2 regions of the Kitasatospora sp. NEAU-69 genome follow, and region 2 is predicted to be linked to the other one. Evidence: riboswitches for the same ligand, from Rfam matches in the RefSeq annotation. Region 2 holds a riboswitch; the other holds the start of a gene.
What was found. Region 2 has a riboswitch for magnesium ahead of AC060L_RS32605 (MgtC/SapB family protein). Riboswitches for the same ligand answer to the same signal wherever they lie in the genome.

Region 1 (7,417 bases), on a different contig from region 2:
CGAGGGCGCCCGAATCCCTGTCACCGTTCCGGCCGCCGGCTTCCTCGGCGCTCGGATGCGCCGCCGCCGGAGGTTCCGCCGGATCATCGTCGAGATCATCGGCCTCGCCGTCAACTCCCGGGCAGGAGGCCGGGCATGAAGACCACCAGCCGGCCCGCGCTGTGGCGCGTGGTGGTGGGCGACGTGCCGGTCGCGGTCGCCGTCGCCCCCGACCAGGCGACGCGTCAGCCCTGTTCTCCGGCTTCCGGGGTCGGCGGCAGGGTCGGGTAGTCGGGGATCGGGTACACGCCGACGGCGAACCCGTGGACCGTCTCACCGGAACGTGGAAGCCGGTCGAACTCGTGGATCACCTGCTCGATGCGCTCCCAGAACTCGGCCGCCTGCTCCTCCGAGATCCGGGCCCGCCGGATGAACTGGCGCAGCCGCCCGAGTTCGTAGGCCGGGGCCGACTCCTTCGCCGCCACCTCGAAGTCATTGAGGTCCGGCGGCAGTGCGCCGTCGGCCGCCTGCCGGCCGAGGCCGACGAAGAACATCCGCGCGGTGCGGCCGTAGTAGCGCTCCTCGATCGCCCGGACCCGGCGCGTCCGCACCACGCGCAGCAGGCCGGCTCTGGCCAGGACCCCGACGTGGTGCGCGACGGTGCTCTTCGGCCGCTTGACCGCGGCGGCGAGCTCGGTGACGGTCGCGGCGCGCTCGTGCAGCAGGCCGAGGAGGGTGGTGCGCAGGGGGTCGCTGATGGCCCGCACCTGCTCGGCGGTGGTGAGCTCGATCGTCTCGTCGAGGTCGTAGTCAGGGGTGTTGCTCGACATGATCGAATGAGACTAGCATCGCCGATCGTTCGAGAAATTTGGATCATTCAGCGAGTCGAAAGCGGGCAGGCCATGGCCGAGGTTGTGCTGTTCCACCACGCTCAGGGACTGACTCCGGGCGTCACGGCCTTCGCGGCCGAGCTGCGTCGGGCAGGCCACACCGTCCATCTGCCGGACCTCTACGAGGGGCACACCTTCGAGACCCTGGAGCAGGGCATCGGCTACGCGAGCCGGACCGGGTTCGACACCGTCATGGAGCGCGGCCTGGCCGCCGCCGCGTCGCTCGGGCCGGAGGTCGTCTACGCGGGCTTCTCGCTCGGCGTCATGCCGGCCCAGCGCCTGGCCCAGACCCGCGCCGGTGCCAAGGGCGCCCTGCTGATCTACTCCTGCCTGCCGGTGTCCGAGTTCGGCGGGGCCTGGCCGGCCGACGTCCCGGTGCAGGTGCACGGGATGGACGGTGACCCGTTCTTCGCCGAGGAGGGCGACCTCGACGCTGCCAGGGAGCTGGCCGCCGCCACCGAGCGTGCCGAGCTGTTCCTCTACCCCGGCAAGGAGCACCTGTTCGCGGACTCCTCGCTGCCGTCCTACGACCGAGCGGCGGCCGAGCTGCTCACCCGGCGTGTCATCGAGTTCCTGGACGGCCTGCGGTAGACGGGATCCCGTCTACCGCAGGCCGGCCCGGCGTCCGCTCGACTCGGCGCGTCAGCTCTGGTCGAGGGCCGGCTCGGCCAGGCCGCGGGTGGTGACGAGGCGGGCCGCGCCGTCGGCGAGCCGGTAGGACAGGCCCACCACGGCGGCGCGCCCGGCGTCGACGGCCTCGGCCACGATGCGGGAGCGCTCCAGGAGCAGGTCGACGGTGTGCCTTATGTGGGTGTCGATGAAGTCCGCGTCGTCGGTGTGGCCGGCGGCGCGGGCGGCCAGCACGCTCGGGGTGACCCGTTCGATCACGTCCCGTACGTAGCCGGCGGCGCTGGTGCCGTCCTCCACGGCGGCTCGGGCGGCGGCGACGGCGCCACAGGAGTCGTGCCCGAGGACCACGACCAGCGGGCTGCCGAGCACGCTGACGCCGTACTCGATGCTGCCGAGCACCTCCGGGCCCATGACGTGTCCGGCGGTGCGGACCACGAACAGGTCACCCAGGCCCCGGTCGAAGATGATCTCCGCGGCCAGGCGCGAGTCCGAGCAGCCGAACAGCACCGCGAACGGGCTCTGGGCCGGGGCGGTGGAGGCCCGGCGGGCGGCGTCCTGGTTGGGGTGCTCGGGGATGCCCGTGGTGAAACGCCGATTGCCGGCCAGCAGCGTTTCGAGGGCCTCGCGGACAGTCAGTCGATCATCGGTCATGGTGGCAGCCTAACGAGTGGGTGCGACGCTGCGCCTGCCCGGTCGTGGCCCTGCGAGAGGCGCCCCCTGGCAGGGCCTGCGCCAGGGCCTGCGCCCGGGCCTGCGCCGGGAGCCTGCGGCAGGCCCGTGGCAGCAGCTCGTGGCAGTGGTCTGCCCGGTCCGGCCGGTCATTCCGGCCAGTCGGAGTTCTTGATGACCTCGACGAAGTCGCCGCGCACGAAACCGGGCACGAAGTGCGCCAGCACGTCCGCCTTGACGTTGCCGAAGGTGGTGTCGGGGCGGTCCTCGATGCCTTCGGTGAAGGCGGCGAGGATCTGGTTCTTGAAGTCCGGGCGGGGGTGAGCGGCCACGACGGCGGCGCGCTTCCCGTCCGGCACCGCGTGGTAGCCGATCCCGAGGACGTCCAGTTCCACACCCCGGGTGACCAGGGCGATCTCGGGCGCCATGTGCAGCGGGATCTCGGGCGTGGTGTGCAGGGCGATGGCGGTCCAGACCCGCTCGGCCGGCTCGCCGGTGATGCCGTGGGTGTGCAGGAACCGGCGGGCCTCGTCGGCGCCGTCGATCTCGAAGCGCTGGTCGTTGCGGCGGTGGCGTGCGGTGAGTCCGAGGTCGTGGAACATCGCCGCCACGTAGAGCAGCTCGGGGTCGAACTCGAGCCCCTGCTCCCGCCCGCGCAATGCGCCCCACAGGAAGACCCGCCGGGAGTGGTGGAACAGCAGCGGCCCGGCGGCCTCGCGGACCAGTTCGGTCGCCTCCCGCGCCAGGTCGCTGTCGGGGATCCGCACGCCCGCGATCGTCTCGTTCATCGCTCCTCCGTCGTCTCGCTCGCCACCCGCTGGATCGGTGGTGTGCCTCCACACTCCCTCGGCGAGGTGGGCCGTGCCATGTCCCTGTGGCCATGGATCCCACAGATCCGGACACGACGCAGTCCGCCGCGTCCGCGCCCGAGCACTGCGCCTGAGCATGGCCCGGCCTCGGGCCGGCCCTCGGGTCGACCTCGGGCGGACGCGGAACCGGCAGGGCGGCCGACGGCACCGCCGGCGGCTGGCTGATCGTCAACCGGCTGACCAGGAAGGCCATCTGTCGGGTGATTCGTTGCCGAATCAATTCCGTCGGGGTGATGACATGCGCAATGCTGAGGCCATCGCTTTTCCCTTGCTTTCCGATCACTTTGTCAACGAAGCGCCGAATATCCGATCCGATTCCGACCGGCCCGGAGCCGTGGGCGGGACGGTCGGCCGCCCGAGGAGTGCCGATGTCCGCAGCCCCTGCCGTGTCCCGAAGCCGAACCCGCGCCCGGTCCCGTCTCCTGGCCGTGCTGAGTGCGACTGCGGTCACGGCCGGGCTGGCGGTCGGGCTGCCTGCGGCCCAGGCGTCCGCCGCCGGGTCGTTCGTGGTCAGCGAGGCGCAGTTCAACCAGCTGTTCCCGAGCCGGAACCCCTTCTACAGCTACCAGGGCCTGGTGGACGCGCTGAGCGCCTACCCGCAGTTCACCACCACCGGTGCCGACGCGGTCCGCAAGCGGGAGGCGGCGGCGTTCCTGGCCAACGTCAGTCACGAGACGGGCGGCCTGAGGTTCGTCGTCGAGCAGAACACGGCCAACTACAGCCACTACTGCGACCAGAGCCAGCCCTACGGCTGCCCGGCCGGCGGGAGCGCCTACTACGGGCGCGGCCCGCTGCAGCTCAGCTGGAACTTCAACTACAAGGCGGCCGGTGACGCCCTCCACATCGACCTGTTGAACAACCCCAACCTGGTCCAGCGTGACGCCACCGTGTCGTGGAAGACCGCCCTGTGGTTCTGGAACAGCGTGAAGGGGGCCGGGACGACGACCCCGCACGACGCGATGGTCAACGCGAGGGGCTTCGGCGAGACGATCCGCAGCATCAACGGCGACCTGGAGTGCAACGGCAAGAACCCGGACGAGCGCAACGACCGGATCAACCTCTACAAGCAGTTCGTCGGTGTCCTCGGCACCGACGTGGGCGGCGGCGCCCTCTCCTGCTGAGCCCCGCGAACCGGGGCCCCGCGCACGAGGTCGTCTCGGCCGCACTCGACCGGGCCGCCGCCGCCGGGCCCCTCAACGCGTTCATCACGCTGGACGCCGAGAGGGCACACACGCAGGCGGCCCGCCATGCCGCTCATTCTCGCCATGACGCCCATGACTCTCACGAGCCTCACGACGCTCGGGCCGGCCAGGCGCCCTGGTGTCTCGTCGTCAAGGACAACATCCATGTCGCGGGCCTGCCCAATACCGCCGGCACCCCCGCGCTCACCGGCTTCGTTCCCGACACCGACGCGCCCGTGGTCGCGGTGCTGCGTTCGGCGGGGGCGATCGTCCTGGGCAAGACGAACATGCACGAGCTCTCCATGGGAGCCACCTCGTGCAACCGCACCTTCGGCGCCGTCGCCAACGCCACCGACCCGGCCCTGTTCGCGGGTGGCAGCAGCGGCGGTACGGCCGCCGCGGTGGCCGCAGGCGTCACCGACGCCGGACTCGGCACCGACACCGGCGGTTCCATCACCGTTCCCGCCGCGCTCAACGGGATCTATGGTCTGCGCCCCAGCGCCGGGCGCTACCCGTCGGCAGGTGTCACGCCGCTGTCCACCACCCGGGACACCCCCGGACCGCTGGCCCGCACCCTGGACCGCCTGATCGAGCTGGACACCCTCGTCACCGGGGAAACCGGCGGCACCCGTGACCCGCGGCGCCCGCTCCGGCTGGGCTTGCCGAGGCACGTGTTCACCGAGGACCTGGAGAGCCCGGTCCGCACCGCCTGGGAGGCGGCAGTCGACCGCCTCGGCGCGGCGCGGATCCGGTGGGTTCCCGTGGACACGGCGCAGCTGGCCGGCTACGACTCCCGGATCGGATTCCCCCTCGTCCTCGGCGAGTTCACCGCAGCCTTCGGCCGCTACCTCCGCGAGCACCGCATCGGACTCACCCTCGCCGAGGTCCTCGACGCGGTCGCCGACCCGGTCATCGCGGAGCTGCTCAAGGCCACCGCGTCGCCCATCACGCTGGCCGCTGCGCTCGGGGAACGCCACGCGATGCAGGCCGCCTACCACGACCTGTTCACCGCGAACGGTCTCGACGCGATGCTGAGCCCGACCGTCCCGGTGTGTGCCCGGTCCCTTCACCGGTACGAGGCGTCCCTGCCCCTCAACGGCCGGGACGTACCCACGTTCCCCACCCTGATCCGCAACACCTCCCCGGCGGCCACCGCGGGCCTGCCGTCACTGACGATCCCGCTCCCGGTCACCGGGTCCGCCCCCGTCGGCCTCCAGCTCGTCGGCCCACGGCTGGCCGACCGGGATCTGCTCTCCGTGGCCGCGCGGATCGACACTCTTCTTCGCCCCGAAGAGGCTCCCGCATGAGAGATCGGTGACAACCATGGCTGACCAGTCAACCGCGCCCACGGTCCGAAGCGTGACCCGCCGGAGGTCGACCGCAGCGGCGGCTGGGATGCGGCCGGGCGCGCTGCCGGGCGGGCCGTGCGGGCGGGGCGGGCCGTGCGGGTCACAGGAGTTGACGTGACGTCAGCCGACGAGGCGGCGGCCGGAGTCGGAACGGGCTTGCGCGGCCGGCCCTGAGGTCTATAGTGGCTGGTGTTTCAGAAAGGCACCTCGTTCGGTGAGGCGTCTTCACGGACACAGGCCACTGACCCGACGACGTCGAGAGACGCCCAGGTTCAGGACAGATCTTCCCGACCTAAGGGTTGATCCCAAGTGGCTTCCCGCCCATGCCGGGTGGGATCACGCCGTGGAGTGCCAAAGCTCTGACGAGTTGGGGTGAGCCGGCGGTTTCCGTGCGTCGGCGAGCTCCTTGCCGTGTCGATCAGGCGCCGTCGCGCGCCCCGGCCGGGAGGAGGCGAAGACATTGGACAGCAGTAGTCCGGGCCGTAAACGGCCCTGCGTCCGCCCGTCCTCACCTCTCATCGGCGCGCGCTGACTCCTCGATCGACACTGGCCACGATCCACCCGACGGTGGCGTGGGTGCCCGGTCGATGCGCTGCGCGCGCCCTCCAACAGCCCTTGTGCTCCCGGAGGTCAGCCATGTCCAGCCTCACGTTCACCCCGGCCGTGCGCGAGTCCGCCACGGTCGCGTCGCACAGCGGCGGCCACCACCACGACCGCCGAGCCGGACGCCTGCTGCGCGCGCTCGGCCTGCAGTGGACCGGGCGGGCGCCGTCCACCACCGGGCCCTGCTGCCCGGCGGTACCCCTCAGTGCACCCGCCACCGGCAGGGCCCGCGGGTGCCTGCGGTTGACACTGCAGGACGGCGAACCACGGCTGTACCTGCTCGACCCCCGCGACTTCGCCGCCACCACCTCGCCCGACGTCGCGTACGACGCCCGGGTGCACACGGCCTACCAGCTGACCCTCCAGGGCCATCGCCCCGATTGGCTCGCCCAGCACCTCGACCTGCCGCCCGCGGCTGCCCGCTGCATCGGCGAGCAGGCGGAGCGCTCCGGCCCGGACGGCCCCGGCACGCCACCCCCGCGCATCTGATTGTCCATCAACGCCGCATTGCCGCAGGATCGGTGGGCTTCCGCGTGCCAGTGAGTCACCGTTGCCCCTGCGCCTGTCCAACCCCTTGCCAGCGCTCGTACTCCGCTGGCACGCGGTAACCCCCTGCTCTGCGCCTTTCCCCAACTCCCGTACGGCCATCGGTCGTTCCGGTGCTTTGGCGTGCGCTCTCGCAGAGTCCTGCCCTGCCGTGCCCGAAATCGGCCACGGCCTCCCCGAGGTGAGCTCATCGTGTCCGTCTTCACCGCTTTCCAAGCCCAAGGCCAAACCCAGGCCCATGTCCGCCCGTCCACCCGACCGGCCCGGTACGCGGCCACCGTCAGGTGGCTCAGGGTGCGAGCCGCGCTCGCCGGTGTCGTCCGCCGGATCGCCGACAGCCCCGCCGACAGCCCGGTGTGGCTGGCGATCGCCGCCGACCGGGCCGCACACCAGCCGGTCCACTGGCAGGTCCGCCGCCAGGCCCGTGGGCAGGCCCGCCAGGGCGGCCACGGGCAGGCCGCTGCGCAGGTCCGGCTGCACACCCGCTGGCGCACCGTGGCCGGCGCCGACGGAACCTCCCGCCTGGTCGCCGGCTGGCACGCCGACAACTGACCGGCCGGCAACTGACCGGCCCGGCCCGCGGGTCGGCTACAAGTACGACCCGGGTCGCGCCCTCACATCGTGACCGCATCGTTCGCCGACAGATCGTCAGTGATCCATCAGTGATCCATCAGGGAAGCGTCAGGAGTCCGGGGTGGGGC
Region 2 (7,417 bases):
CGGAACCGGGGGCGAACCGCGGTGACCTGCTGGTGGCCGTCGGCGTCGACCCGAGGTCCGAGCAGGCCCTCGCGCTGGTCCGGGCGGCGGGGCGCGACCGGGCGGCCGGCGTGGTCTTCCGGGAGGAGGGCGCCGGCCTGCCGAACGAAGCACTGCGCGGCGCGGCGGCCGAGGCGGGGACGGCCGTGTTCTTCCGGCGGACCTGGGCGGACTGGGCACAGGTGATCGGGACGCTGCGGGCGGGCCTGGCGGTGCTCAAGGAGTCGGAGATCGCCAACGTACCGCTCGGCGACCTGCCGGCACTCGCCGAGGCGCTGGCCGCCCTGGTCGGCGGGGCGGTGACGATCGAGACCCCGCACTCGCGGGTGCTCGCCTACTCGTCCAACAACAAGGACGGCGACGAGCTCCGCCGGCGCACCATCCTGGCCCGCCAGGTGCCGCAGGAGCGGATCGAGGCGCTGCAACAGGACGGCTTCCTCCAGCAGCTCTGGCGCACGCACGGCGCGCTCCACCGCCGGGCGGACGGCGGCGTCCCCGAGCGGGCGGCCATCGCGGTCCGGGCCGGCGAGGAGATCCTCGGCTCGCTCTGGGTCGCGCCGGCCGGGCAACCGCTGCCACCGACCGTCTCCGAGGCCCTGCAGATCGCGGCTCGCGCGGCGGCGGCCCACCTGCTGCACGACCATGCGCGCCGGGCCGGGCAGCAGGAGCTGGTCCTGGAGGCGACCCGGGCCCTGTTGGAGGGCCGGGGCTCCGCCGACGTGCTGGCGGCGCGGACCGGACTCCCGCCGGCGGGCCGCTGCGCCGTGCTGGCGATCGCCGCCGGGCCGGCCGCAGCTGCGCCCGGGTCGGAGGCGGGCGCAGTCGGGTCGGGCGCGGGCGCAGTCCGGTCGGACGCGGGCGCCGCCACCGACGGCCGGCTGGCCGGCATGGCCGCGAGGCACTGCGCCAGGCGCGGCCACCAGGCGGTCGCGGTGGCCTCGGAGCGGGGCGCCCGGGTGCTGCTCGGCGGTCTGGAGGACGATCCGCCACGGGCCGCCGCGCAGCTGTCCCGCCTGAGCGACTCGCTCGCGCGCGAGCTCTCGGCCGGCCTCGGCCTGCCGGTGCGGATCGGCGTCGGCGAGGTCCGCTCCCGCCTCGACCAGGCACCGCAGTCCGGTCGCACGGCCGACCTGGCGCTGCGCGCCCTGCTCTTCGGCAGCCTGCCCCGCGCCTTCGCCCGTGCCGAGGACCTGCCGGACACGGTGGCCCTGCTGCACGTGCTGGACGCACTGCGCGATCTGGCGCTGCCGGCGGGCAGCTCGGTGACCCGGCTGGTGGCGTACGCGGCGCAGACCGGCGAGACGGTGCTGCTGGACACGCTGCGCGCCTACCTGGAGAACGCGCTGGACGGAGCGAAGGCCGCGCGCGCCCTGAAGGTCCCCGCCAGCACCTTCCGGTACCGGATGGACAAGGTGGAGAAGGTCTGCCGGCTCGACCTGCGTGATCCCGACGCCCGGCTGCTCGCGCAGGTGCAGCTGCGGTTGCTGAGCTCGGGCCTGTCCGGGCCCCAGGAGCCCGCCGACCGGCCCTGAGCCCGCCGCACCGGAGCGGCGCCGGGTTCGTCGCGCCGCACAGCGGAACCGGCCCGAGGCTGTCGCCGCGCACCACGTGGGGCGGTCCGGCACCGGCTCCCGCGCGGGTGGCGCGGCCGACACCCGGGAAATCCGCGTCCCCGGACGAAGACGCCACCGCCGGCCGCCGGGCAGTCTGGCGGTACGCCCCGGGGAGCTCTCCCGGGCGTCCACCGACGATCCAGCCGATCCAACGGAGCGTGGCCCTATGACCGGCCCCAAGCCGACCACCACCCAGCCGACCGATCACCAGGCAGCCGATCACGCGGCAGTCGATCACCAGGCGGCCGCGCGGCGCGAGCTGGTGCTGCGGGCAGCCGTCCGCCGGCAGCTGCTCGACCCCGAGGACGCGCTGCTCGCGGCCTTCGTGGACCTCGACGGGATGGCGGCGAGCGTCACGGCACTGCACCGCGCGTTCCCGGACTCGATGGACGTGCTGCACACCTTCGCGGCGAAGGCGAACTGCCTGGTCCCGGTGCTGGAGCGGCTGCGCGGCCTCGGCATGGGCGTCGAGGTGGCCAGCCCCGGCGAGTTCGCCCAGGCGCTGGCGGCCGGCTTCGACGCCGAGCGGATCGTCTTCGACTCGCCGGCGAAAACCCGGCGCGAGCTGGTCCGGGCGCTGGAGCTCGGCGTCGCGGTGAACGTCGACAACTGGCAGGAGCTCGACCGGATCGACGAGATCCTCCGCACCAGCGACTCCCGGTCCCGGATCGGCGTCCGGGTCAACCCGCAGGTCGGCGGCGGCACGATCGGGGCGATGAGCACCGCCACCGCGACCTCCAAGTTCGGCATCCCGCTGGCGGACGAGGGCAATGCCGACTGGCTGCTGGCGGCGTTCCGGGCACGCCCGTGGCTCAGCCGGATCCACGCGCACGTCGGCTCGCAGGGCTGCCCGCTGGACCTGATGGCCGAGGGGGTCGCCGCGGCCGTCGCCTTCGCCGAGAAGGTGAACGGCGAACTCGGGCGGCGCCAGGTGGTGGGCATCGACATCGGCGGCGGGCTCCCCGTGAACTTCGCCGGCGACGACACCGACCCCAGCTTCGCGACGTACGTGGACCGGCTGCGGGCCCACGCGCCCGCGCTGTTCGGCGGCGACTACCAGGTGGTCACCGAGTTCGGCCGCTCGCTGCTGGCCAAGAACGGGTTCACCGCCGCGTACGTCGAGTACACCAAGACGGCCGGGGGCCGGCCCATCGCCGTCACCCACGCCGGCGCCCAGGTCGCCGCCCGGACGGTCTTCATTCCCGAATCCTGGCCGCTGCGGATCACCGCGCACCACCCCTCGGGCGCCGCCAAGGACGGGGAGCCGGTGCCGCAGGACGTCGCCGGACCGTGCTGCTTCGCCGGCGACCTGGTCGCCCGGGCCCGGCCGCTGCCGCTGCTGGAGCCCGGTGACCTGGTGACGCTCCTCGACACCGGTGCGTACTACGCGACGACGCACTTCCGGTACAACAGCCTGCCCGAGCCGGCCGTGCACGGCTTCACCCTGGACGCCGAGGGCGGCGTGCACTTCGAGCTGCTGCGCCCGGCCGAGAGCATCGACGAGCTGGTGCGGACCGGCCGCTGACACGCTGCGTGTAGGATCGATGAGGTTTTGCAGAAGGCACCTCGTTCGGTGAGGCGTCTTCACGGACACAGGCCACTGACCCGACGACGTCGAGAGACGCCCAGGTTCAGGACAGATCTTCCCGACCTAAGGGTTGATCCCAAGTGGCTTCCCATCCATGCCGGGTGGGATCACGCCGTGGAGTGCCAAAGCTCTGACGAGTTGGGGTGTGCCGGCGACTTCCGTGCGCCGGTCCGCTCCTTGCCGTGTCGATCAGGCGCCCCCGTGCGTCCCGGCCGGAAGGAGGCGAGAGACATGGATTCGAGTTGCAGTAGTCCGGGTCATGAACGGCGACCCCTCATCCGCATGCCCTCGTCCTTCTCCGGCGCGCACCGACCGGCCTGACCCGATCCGATCTGATTGGTCGTCAGAGCGTGGCTGCCGCACGCCTGCAACACCTCTCGGAGGTGCCCTGTGCACACCCTGACCACGTTCGACTTCCTCTCCCGGCTGGCCACCGGGGTCGCCTGCGGCGCGCTGATCGGCGTCGAGCGCCAGTGGCGGGCGCGGCTCGCCGGGCTGCGGACCAATGCGCTGGTGGCGGCCGGCGCCACGCTCTTCGTGCTGTACAGCGAGGCGGTCGGGGACGCGGCGAGCCCGACCCGGGTGGCGTCGTACGTGGTGTCCGGCATCGGGTTCCTCGGCGGCGGGGTGATCCTGCGCGACGGCGCCGGCGTGCGCGGGCTCAACACGGCGGCGACGCTGTGGTGTTCGGCGGCGGTCGGGGTGCTCTCGGCCTCCGGCAAGCTCGACCTCGCGCTGTTCGGCACGCTCGCGGTGCTGCTCGTGCACGTGGTGCTGCGACCGGCCGCGCGGCTGCTGGACCGGGCACCGGCGAGCGGGACCGACCCGGACGCGGCGGTGCGGGCGACCGTGCACGTGGAGTGCGAACGGCAGGCGGAGTCGCACGTGCGGGCGCTGCTGCTGCAGGCACTGGCGGCGGCGAACCTGGCGCCGACCGGACTGCGGGCCCGGCGCGAGCAGACGGACGTGACCAGCGTGCGCGCGGTGGTGACGATCAGCGGGGACGTCGCCGCAGCGCTGGAGCAGGTGGTCACCCGGCTCTCGCTGGAGCCGGGGATCCGCGACCTGCACTGGCACCTGGACGGCGAGGAGGGGGAGGCGGCCTAGGCCCTCTCTCTCGGATCTTGCCGGGCGCGCGACGCTGAGCATCCACGACCGGATCCGTGCATGTCGCTGGACACGACCATCCACGGAATGGTCCTCTACACCGGCGTGGGCGTGGCGGACCACGGCAACACGATCGTGGTGGAGACCATCACCACCGACGGCACCGTCTACCGGACCTTCTGCGAGTTCGCGACCGGTAGCGCCCCCGTGGACTGCGTGACCGGCAATCCGGGGTGGACGGCGGTCACCGCGCAGCCGAACGCCCCGCGGCGCTCCGGCGCCCCGCCCTTCGGCACCGCGGAGCAGCACCGCCCCAGCCCCGCTCAGAAGACGCGGTCGATCAAGCTGATCTGGGAGCCGTACGTCCGGCGTCTGTCCTGACCCGTCAGGCGGCGCATACGTGCCGCCCGTCCCCGGCCACCGTGCCGGGGACGGGCGCACGCTCCTCACACCGTCAGGATCACGAGGTTCCGTCGGGGAGGACGAAGCTGTAACCGCTGTCGATCAGCTGCGGCAGGTAGCTCCGCAGGGCGGCGACGGTGTCGGAGCGGTCGCCGAGCCCGTCGTGGTCGAGGATGATCGACCCGGTCCTGGCGTTGCTCAGGACGCGGTCGGCGACGACCGAGGCGCCGGGGTTGGACCAGTCCTCCGGATCGACGGACCAGGCCACCGGTGCCAGCCCGAGGTCGGCGCAGACGGCCATCGAGGCGTCGGTGAAGTAGCCGCTCGGTGCGCGGAAGAGCGTGGGCGTCGCGCCGGTGACCCGGCTGATGATCTCGCTGGTCCGTTCGATCTCGTCGCGCGTGCCGTCGAGCGAGAGCTGCCCGAGGTTGGTGTGCGACCAGGTGTGGTTGCCCAGCCGGTGGCCCGCGTCGGAGACCTGGCGCGCCACGTCCGGATTCAGCTCGATCTGGGAGCCGACCATGAAGAACGTCGCGGTGACGCCGTACTGCCGCAGCACGGCCAGGACCTGCGGCGTGTAGTCGGCGCTCGGCCCGTCGTCGAGCGTCAGGGCCAGCGTCATCGACCCGGCGTTCACGTAGTACTGCGGTGCCGTCGGCACGCCGTCGGCCGGTACGAGCCCAGGTACGAGCCCAGGTGCCAGGCCCGGCGCCGAGCCTGGTGCGAGACCCGGCGCGCGGGCCGCGAGCGGGGCGGCCGCGGCGCGCCCGGCACCGCAGAGGGAGAACAGGGCCAGGCCGCCTCCGGCTATGAACAGCCGTCTTGAGGGGCCTCCTTGAGCATCGGTCATCATGGCCGAAGTCTTACCCGCCGCCTCGCCGTCGGCAGGTCGAGTGCGTCCCGGAGAGTGAACCGCCGTCACAGGTGCGTCTGCGCGCCCGGCTCCAGCGCGCCGGAAACCTGGCGCGGCTCCTGGACGGCCGACACGCGAACACTCGCCGACGTGCGCGGGACGACATCGTCAGGTCGGCCGGACGGGCCCTGGGTGGGGGCGGGGTGGGGTGCGGCAGGCCGACGCGGCGGCGCGGGCTAGCGTTTTCACCATGAGCACCACGACGGACGATCTGGCCGGCCTCCCCCACCTGCTGCGCGCCTGGCGGGCGCGGGCCGGCGAGCGACTCGGGCTCGGCCGGCCGCTGTCGCAGGTGACGGTCGCCGATCGGCTGCGGATGAGCGAGCGGTGGTACCGCGACCTGGAGCGCACCGGCACGGCGGCACGGCTCGATCCGCAGGTGCTCGCGCTGCTGGCCGAGACGCTGCTGCTGGACGTGGACGAGCGCGCCACGCTCCAGTTGCACGCGCTCGGCGGGGTCCGGTACGCCGGGTCGGTCCAGCGGGTGTACGACCAGCAGGCGAGCTACCGGGAGCAGGACGACACCGCCGGGCTGGCCGCACTCCGGGAGCTGATCGACCGCCAGCTGCCGCGGCCGGCCTTCCTCACCGACTGCTGCTGGGAGCTGCTCGGGCACAACCGGGCGATGGCCGAGTGGTTCCCGTGGGTGTCCGAACCGGGCGCGAACCTGGCGCGGTGGCTGCTGACCGACCCGGCGGCCCGGGTGCGGCTGGACGACTGGAGCCGGCACGCGCGGGCGCAGCTCGGCCTGATCCGCTTCGCGCTGGCCCAGCGCCCGCAGGGCCCCCGGCTGCGCGCGCTGCTCGCGGAGGTGCTGCAGGACGAGGACTGCCGGCGGTTCTGGACCCAACGGGCCTGCGTGGTCGCGCACCGGGACGGCGAACGGATCCGGCTACGGCCTGCGGGCACGGATGGCCAGGCGGACGGTGACCCGGCGGACGGTGAGGGGGCGGACGGTGGCTGGGTGGAGGTGACGGCGCAGGTGCTGATCCCGGCCGGGCGGCAGGAACTGCGGGTCGTCGTGCTCGGCTGATTCCGGTTCTCCCCCGAGTACAGCCGAATTCGCCTCGCCCGGCAATGCCCGCCGACCGGCAAATATTTTCCGGTCCGCTCCCGTTGACAGTCACCGCGGCTCCTTGGAACTCTCATGGTGCACCGACAATCATGCGATGAATTCCCAGGGGAAATACGATGGCCAGCTGCGCGAAAACGGCAGAAGCAGCAGAAGCAGCAGAATCAGCGGAAGAAACAGCAGCAGCGCGGGCACCGGAAATCACCGCCGCCGCCGCGCCCGAGCAGTCGATCCGCTTCACCATGGCGACCGCCTGTCTGCTCATCTTCACCGCGCAGCTCGCCACGACCGTCTACCTCCCCTCACTGCTGACCGTCGAGCGCGAGCTGGCGATGACGCGCGGCACCGCCGCGCTCTCGATCTCGCTCTTCGTGATCAGCAGTGCCGCGCCGGTGCTGCTCTGGGGGCGGGCAGCGGACCGCTGGGGCCGGCGCGCCGCGCTGCTCACAGCGCTCGCGCTCTTCATCGGCGCGAGTGCGCTGCTGGCGGTGGTCGACTCGCCGTCCGGCCTGCTCGCGCTGCGTTCGGTGCAGGGCGCCGGGGCCGGTGGTGCGGCGATCGTCTCCCGGATCCTGGTCCGCGACCTCGGCGGCGGCAGCGCGCTCGCGCGGCGGCTGTCGGTGCTGTCGATCGCCTTCGTCACGGCGCTGGGCGGCGGGCAGTTCCTGGGCGGGTTGATCGGC

Region 1: another riboswitch for magnesium. It lies ahead of AC060L_RS29300 (hypothetical protein); the one in region 2 lies ahead of AC060L_RS32605 (MgtC/SapB family protein).

The regions. Positions count from the first base shown of each region.
Region 1 is NZ_JBWXUE010000031.1:43,220-50,636, forward strand. It holds gene AC060L_RS29265 (hypothetical protein) at 1-139, shown strand, start outside; gene AC060L_RS29270 (helix-turn-helix domain-containing protein) at 225-809, opposite strand; gene AC060L_RS29275 (dienelactone hydrolase family protein) at 882-1,460, shown strand; gene AC060L_RS29280 (carbonic anhydrase) at 1,512-2,150, opposite strand; gene AC060L_RS29285 (HD domain-containing protein) at 2,318-2,956, opposite strand; gene AC060L_RS29290 (chitinase) at 3,406-4,158, shown strand; gene AC060L_RS29295 (amidase family protein) at 4,053-5,525, shown strand; M-box (ykoK) riboswitch at 5,767-5,946, shown strand; gene AC060L_RS29300 (hypothetical protein) at 6,204-6,659, shown strand; gene AC060L_RS29305 (hypothetical protein) at 6,909-7,268, shown strand.
Region 2 is NZ_JBWXUE010000041.1:60,985-68,401, reverse strand. It holds gene AC060L_RS32615 (PucR family transcriptional regulator) at 1-1,571, shown strand, start outside; gene AC060L_RS32610 (type III PLP-dependent enzyme domain-containing protein) at 1,819-3,177, shown strand; M-box (ykoK) riboswitch at 3,211-3,390, shown strand; gene AC060L_RS32605 (MgtC/SapB family protein) at 3,631-4,347, shown strand; gene AC060L_RS32600 (hypothetical protein) at 4,408-4,728, shown strand; gene AC060L_RS32595 (polysaccharide deacetylase family protein) at 4,808-5,410, opposite strand; gene AC060L_RS32590 (MmyB family transcriptional regulator) at 5,853-6,695, shown strand; gene AC060L_RS32585 (hypothetical protein) at 6,808-6,978, opposite strand; gene AC060L_RS32580 (MFS transporter) at 6,977-7,417, shown strand, end outside.